DNA from 2 places in the Thermococcus prieurii genome. Region 2 is predicted to be linked to the other one. Evidence: riboswitches for the same ligand, from Rfam matches in the RefSeq annotation. Region 2 holds a riboswitch; the other holds the start of a gene.
The links. A riboswitch is a leader RNA that binds a small molecule or an ion and turns the genes downstream of it on or off. The one in region 2 is predicted to bind fluoride.
Positions count from the first base shown of each region.

Region 1: another riboswitch for fluoride. It lies ahead of ACYQ04_RS04320 (prenyltransferase/squalene oxidase repeat-containing protein); the one in region 2 lies ahead of ACYQ04_RS05025 (respiratory chain complex I subunit 1 family protein).

Region 1 is NZ_BAAHYH010000002.1:200,188-203,582, forward strand. It holds gene pyk (pyruvate kinase) at 1-89, opposite strand, end outside; gene ACYQ04_RS04310 (peroxiredoxin) at 184-639, shown strand; gene ACYQ04_RS04315 (archaemetzincin) at 629-1,327, opposite strand; fluoride riboswitch at 1,423-1,484, shown strand; gene ACYQ04_RS04320 (prenyltransferase/squalene oxidase repeat-containing protein) at 1,501-2,367, shown strand; gene ACYQ04_RS04325 (DUF6062 family protein) at 2,377-3,048, shown strand; gene ACYQ04_RS04330 (hypothetical protein) at 3,027-3,371, shown strand; gene ACYQ04_RS04335 (hypothetical protein) at 3,328-3,395, shown strand, end outside.
Region 2 is NZ_BAAHYH010000002.1:329,354-332,748, reverse strand. It holds gene ACYQ04_RS05035 (proton-conducting transporter transmembrane domain-containing protein) at 1-351, opposite strand, end outside; gene ACYQ04_RS05030 (hypothetical protein) at 356-973, opposite strand; gene ACYQ04_RS05025 (respiratory chain complex I subunit 1 family protein) at 970-1,929, opposite strand; fluoride riboswitch at 1,951-2,015, opposite strand; gene ACYQ04_RS05020 (hypothetical protein) at 2,068-2,310, opposite strand; gene ACYQ04_RS05015 (hypothetical protein) at 2,288-2,467, opposite strand; gene ACYQ04_RS05010 (valine--tRNA ligase) at 2,514-3,395, opposite strand, start outside.

The DNA of each region.
Region 1 (3,395 bases), 130 kb from region 2:
GCGCGGACCATCGCAGAAACCGTTTTCTCCTTGAGCGAAGCCGGGCCGAGGGTCGCTATAATCTTCGTCTTCTGCCCCGGAAGTCTCATGCTACCACCTAAGAAGGGACTACGCGCTCCCGCTAAAAAACGTTTCCCGCGGAAGGTTTATTAATTAGGGCGCCCTAAAAGCCCCGGTGGTTTTATGGGGTTCCTTGAAGTTGAGGTTTACGACGAAGGGGGCCGGAAGGTCAGGCTTGGGGACATCGTAAAGGGCAGGTGGACGGTTCTCTACGTTTACCCAAAGGACAACACGCCGGGCTGTACGACCGAGGCAAAGGAGTTCACCGAGTTGCTTTCTGAGTTCGAGAGGCTCGGCTTCCAGGTGATTGGAGTCTCGAAGGATTCTGTTGAGAGCCACAGGCGCTTCAAGGAGAAGCACGGGTTAAGGGTAAAGCTCCTGAGCGACCCGGAGGTTCAGCTCATCAAGGCCCTCGGCGCATGGGGCAAGAAGAAACGCTACGGAAAGGAGTACGAGGGAGTCATAAGGAGCACGTTCATCATAAACCCCGATGGAGAAATCGTGTGGGAGAAGCGCAACGTCCGGGCAAAGGGGCACGCCGAAAGGGTTCTCAAGGTTGCCAGAGAGTTCAAAGGGTGAAGCTCCCAAGACTCTCCTTCAGTTTTTTCATGCAGGAGTCACAGAAGATGGCGGGTCTGGAGTCCCACTCCTCAATCGTCGCCGGCGGGTTCATAACGCACGGGTTGGAGCAGTGCTCGAGGCCGAAGGCGTGGCCGACCTCGTGAAGGATGCCCTTGAGGAGGCGTCCCTTGAAGGTCTCGAGCTCACGGGGAAGGACCCTTCTGGCGAGGTGTTTGACGTCCTCCTCGACGTTTGGACTCTCAAGGGTTCTGATGACCATTCTGAGGACGTCCGACTCAAAAGGTCTCATTGAGAGCACCATTATCCTCCTTCCGAGCCTCTCCGCCTGGAACCCCAGGAAGCTCTCGTAGAAGTCGAAGTAGCGGTTCCTCGATGCGAGAGGGAAGCTTATCAAACCGAGGATTTTGTTCATGGTTATTCCGTCGTTCTTCTCGAGCTCAACCTTGAGGCGATAGTCAAGGAAATCAACGAGGACCTCGAGGGGATATAATCTGACCCTGCCCTCGGGAGTCTCAACCGTTATTAAGTAACCGGGTTCGAGGGTCAGGCTGTCCAGATAGAGAAACCTCAGCGGGAGGTCGAGGTCTTTTAGAAGCCTGTTAGCGTCATCAACGACTTCGAACATTGTCCTTTCAAGCGTTTCGCTGAGGAAGTTGGTAACGTATGTGAAACCGATGAACTCCATGGATTCCACCGCCGCTCATGACTTAGGCGGGAGAATCTTTATAAGCGTTCTTTTAGAAGGTTGAACCAAGATGTTTTTAAGTCACCACTGGAAGTGAATGCTCGGGCGATGGCGTCCGCCCTAACGGCCCGCCGGGCCTGATGACGCCTGTTCTGCGTCCGGGGGGTGAGGGTATGGTCTCCAAGTTCGACAGGATTGCCCGTTACGTTAACGTTGATGCGGTTCTCAAATACGTGGGAGAGAGGCGCCACGAGGACGGAGGGTACTGCTTCGTGAGCCTTCTCGACGATACGAACGTAAACGACACCTACTACGCGGTCAAGATTTACGAGCTATTGGACCTGGACTTTCCAGAGCCCGAGAAGACTATAGAGTTCCTTGCAAATGCGATACAGCCCCAGACGGCCGTCGTGGCAATAGCGATGGCGCTTGAGGGGCTGGCCGTTCTCGGGGCCAAGGACGTGGCGAGGGAGAGGAGTGAGATAGTCTTCACCAAGTACAACCCGGCGGAGGGCAAGTTCGCGGTTGGACTCGGGGGGAGTGAGGAGTTTGGAACGGCAACGCCGCTCGAGGCCACTTACTGGGTCACAAAGGCCTTCGATGCCATCGGCCTCAAGTTTAACCCCGACGAGAGGGAAGCCATAAGGGAGTTCGTCATGAAGTTCCGCAACGGCAACGGCTACGGCGTCAAGCAGCCGACTACGACTATGACGTATCAGGCGATATTCAGCCTTCGCAAACTCGGCTATCATCCGCCGAAGAGTCCCCACTTCAGGAACTGCGAGCTCTGTGGTGATTGGGGAGGCTTTACCGAGGTGCCCTACAGTCTTCCGCCCTACCTAGAGCCGACGTTCTATGCCTCCAGGGGGCTGGAGATTCAGGACGAGACGCCTTCCTGTCCGAGGAGGCACGTATGGTTCATCCGCCAGCTTCAGAATCCCAACGGGGGATTCAGGAGGAGTATCGAACTCGGAATCTCGAACTTCCAGAACACCTACCGTGCGCTGGCAGTCGTAGAGTTCGCCTCACGCTTCGTTTAGTGAAGGCCTATGGACGTTATCGAGCTAGAGCTGAGGAACGCCATGAGCGAGCCGGGCTGCCCGGTGTGCAGGTTAGTTGAGAGGTTCGAGAGAACCGAGATTGAAACGATACTCTACGAGCACCCCAACGACCCCGAGGTGCGGAGGGAGTTCAGGGGGAGCGGCGGGCTCTGCACGTATCACGCGTGGAAGGTCCTCCACCTCGCCCTTTCCAACCCCCTCCTTGGTCCCCACGGGGTCTCCGTCATATACGAGGACGTTCTTAGGAGCTACCTCTCCGGAAAAGTGGGGGAAGATGAGTGCTTCCTCTGCAGACTTTCAAGAGAGAAGGAGAGAACGCTAATCGAGTCCATCGCCGACAGACTGCCGGAGCTCCTCGATGCCTATGCGGAATCCCCATCGATACTCTGCAGGAGGCACTACGAGGAAATCCTCAAACTCGTAGAAGACGAGAACCTTAAAACCCGTCTCGAAGAGGTTCAAAAGGAAAAGCTTCGGGAGCTTGACGCCCGGCTCGTGCGGCTCATCGAGAGCTTTGACTACAGGTCCGAGGAGAAACCGAGTGAGGAGGAAAAGAGGGCAGTCATTGAGGCCGTTGAATTTCTGGTCGGGAGGGAGGTAGGGCCTCATTCCCAGCGCCGGGAGAGGAGGGAGAAGCGTTGGCCGTTGAGATTGAGGTGAGCGGTGAGGAACTCGACGCAGTCAGGAGGAACAGGCGAGAGATAGAGGCGAGATTGAGGGACGTTGAGGGACTTGAAAGAACGCTGAGAGTCCTCAAGCTGAGGATTTTGCTTGAGAGACGGGAAAAACTTCGAAGAAAGCTTGAGGAGATGGAGAAACACTACGAAGAGCTCGTTGAATTCGAGAAAAAAGCCAAGGCCGACAGGGAGTACATGATGAAACTCCGTGAGGAGCTCGGGGAAGAGAACGAAAGGCTCAGGAAGATGCTGGGTGGTGGGGATGAAGATAACGGTGTGGGCAAAGGGAAGGTGGAGAAAGGTTAGCTTCACAATACCCGACGACCTGTG
Region 2 (3,395 bases):
GCCGAGGTTCGAGACGACGGCGGTGAAAATCATCGAGAGCGCGAAGAGCGAGAGGAAGCTCCAGTAGAGCCTGAGCGGGTAGAAGGGCCTCTCGACCCTCTCGACGTAGTAGAGCGATGCCAGGGAGGCGAAGAAGTAAATCCAGGCTATCGTCGTTGCCAGGACCATTGAGTACCAGTCGGCGTAGAAGTAGTGGCTCGAGACGGTGTAGCCCCTGATGAGCATGTCGGTTGCTATTGATGCCGTTATGAACGCCAGCCCCGGGACGATTGCCCTGCCGAGCCTCTCGGAGAGGAGCGGAACGAGCGTCGCTATGAGCGGTATTGCGAGCAGGTAAACCACTGCCTCCATGCTATCACCCCACCAGCTCCTCGACTTCCAATGGCCCGTAGCGCTTCTCGGCACCGAGAACGACCGCGAGCAGGACGAAGGCTATCATGTCGAGCAGTATTCCGAACTCAAGGACCATAGGCATTGGCGAGAGCATCACCGCGAGGTAGAGGAGCGCGTTCTCCTCGCTGAGGTAGCCGACTATCTGGGCCAGGGCGTTCCGCCTCGAGGCTATGATGAGCATGCTGAGGAAGAGCAGGACGAAGGCTATGACCCCTCTCCAGTCGTTTGTGGCTTTGTAGACCGGGATGTAGAGGAAGTAAGCCAGGACCGCCACGATGAGGCCGAGAACTATCGCGTGGTGCGTAGTCTTAATCTCCCTTCCGCGCCAGATTCTCTCCTTCCTGACGTCCCTCTGGAGGAGCCAGGGTATCAGGAGTGCCCTGAACGCTATCGTGATTCCGCCGAGGATTATGAGCTCGGGAATCCGCTTTTCCCAGCCGACGAGCCCGATTATTAAGCCGATTAGGACGGACTGGAACGCAACCGCGTCAATCAGGGAGTGCATGTAGGACTCGGTGAGCATGAAGAAGGCCGTGAGGAGGACCACCGAGCCGAGCAGGTTGAGGATTTCGTTAATCACGGAGCACCACCCCCGAGGAGGAAGCTGATGACGCCCATTATCGCCAGGAGGAAGCTGGCGGAAAGGTAGTCGATGATGCGGAAGAGCCTTATCTTTGCCAGGGTCTCCTCAACGACGACAAAGGCCAAGATGAGGCCGAGCATCTTGACGAAGAGCGTCGCGATTCCCTTGGCGATCTCAGCCAAACTTGCGCTCGTCGCGAGGCCCCATGGAACCGCGAAGACGTTGAGGAAGACCGCCATCAGGATGAAGGACTTCATATAGCCCGCCCAAGTGTTGAGGGCGTAGAGCGGGCCGGTGTACTCAAGGCCCTTCGCCTGGTCGAGCATTCCGAGCTCGTTGCTTCCGTGGGACTCGATTGGGAGCTTTCCAGTATCGAAGAGCAGGAGCATAAAGAACGCGGCCGTGATGAGGATGTGTGTCGGGCTGAGGTACCAGCCTTCGGCAGTTATCCTGTGGTTCATCAGGAAGGGGTTGTTGGTTCCCGTCAGTATGGCCACGCCGAAGAAGACCATTATGAGGACCGGCTCCGCGAAGGCCCCGAAGTTAACCGAACGGGTCGCACCTATTCCGGTGTAGTAGCTTCCGGTCCTCTCGGTGGCTAAAATCGAGGCCATCGCGGCGAGACCGAATATGAAGGTCCCGCCGAAGAAGTCCACAGTCGGGGCGAACCAGCTCGGGAAGTTGCCGACTATCGGGAGCATCCAAGGCAACGTCAGCATTGCACCGAAGGCTATGAACGGCGCGATGACGAAGAACGGTCCGACTCCCTCTGGAATCAGCGTCTCCTTCCTGAAGAACTTCGCGAGGTCGTAGTAGGGCTGGAAGATGCTTATTCCCTTCCTCGACTCGATGCGCGCCTCTATCTTCTTGAGGATTCCGACCATGAGGGGTGAGAGCAGGAGCACCACTATAACCTGAACTAGACCGATAACCACCCTGTCTTCCGGGTTCAAAGGCGTCACCTCCCCGATGTGGAGAGAACAGGCGTCATTAGCCCCTGTTCGGGGCAGTTAGGGCGGACGCCATCGCCCGGAAATTTGCCCGGCGGTTTTATGAGGCTGGGTTTTTAAAGGTTTTGAGGACTCGGGAGTTCACTGATGGACGTCTTTGGGGTGATGCTCTTCTTTTCTTCCTGCCTTTAGGTACTTGTCCATGACATTAATCGCTTCCTCGTCGCTCCATTTTCCTCCGAGCATTCTGTTCTCGGCTATGTATCCGGCCAGTTTGATTGCAAGGGTTCTGTTCTCGTTGAAGAGCTCGTACATCTTGTAGTTGAGCACCGCCTCCTTCTTCGAGAGCTCGAGCAGTCTGTCACGGAGTTTCTCCTCTTCCATCTCCCTCACCCTTTAAATTCTCGTTTTCCCTTTGGAGCTCCCCAAGGGCTTTCCTCAGAAGCTCGTTGTCCCGCTTCATCTCGGCGTATTTGAGTTCCATAAGCTCAAGGAGCTTCTCCATCTCCTCGATTCGCTTCTTCAGCTCCCCTTCCCTCAAGGTTCTCCACCGGGTAAGAATAGAAGGGGAGGCGTAAAAACCTAACTCAGAAGAACACTATAACCGCGTCCCCAACTACTGCCGTCTCGACCTCTTCTCCTTCGCTGAACACCGCCTTCCTGATGACCACGTCGTCCTTGCCGAGCTCGACCTTTTCTCCATCGACCTCGAACTCAACCTTTCCGGTCTCCTTGAGCGCCTTGGCAACCTCTTCCGCGTGCTCCTTGAGGTAGGCGGTAATCTTCGGCACGAGCTTTCCGTAGCGCGGACCGACGGTTCTGAAGTTGGGCTTTATCTCGGTTATGCGCTCTTCCAAAGCCGGCTCGCCCCTGATTATCTCGAGTCTCTCGATGTTCATCGTTCCGGCTATGTCCCTCTCGATGGCCCTGAGCTTCTCGTAGGAATCGGTTGCATAGATGGCCACGTGCTTGAGCTTGGCGTTGAGGGCGAGGCCGTGAGAGTTCTTGTAGCGCCTTATCGCGCCGACTATTTCTCTCGCCAGCTCACCGAGCTTCTCGGCCTCTTCGTCGATTCTGTCCTCTCTGAACTTCGGCCATTCAAGGAGGTGAACGCTTTTAGCGCCAACCCGCTCGCGGAAGAGGTTCTGGTAAAGCTCCTCGGTGATGTGCGGGACGAACGGAGCGAGCAGGAGCATCAGGTTGTAGAGGAGCTCGTAGAGCGCCGTCTTAGCCTTCAGCTTGCTCTCCTCGTCGTCGCCGTAGAGGCGGTACTTAATCATCTCGATGTAATCATCTGCCACCTCGTGCCAGACGAAGGTTATCAGCTCCCTCGTCAGAAGGTTGAAGCGGTAGCGCTCCATCTCCTCGGTGGCGAACTTGATGAGCCTGTGGAGCCTTGAGAGAATCCAGCGGTCGAGCGGTTCGAGCTCCCCGGGCGCTTTGGCCGGGTCGAAGTCGGCCAAATGACG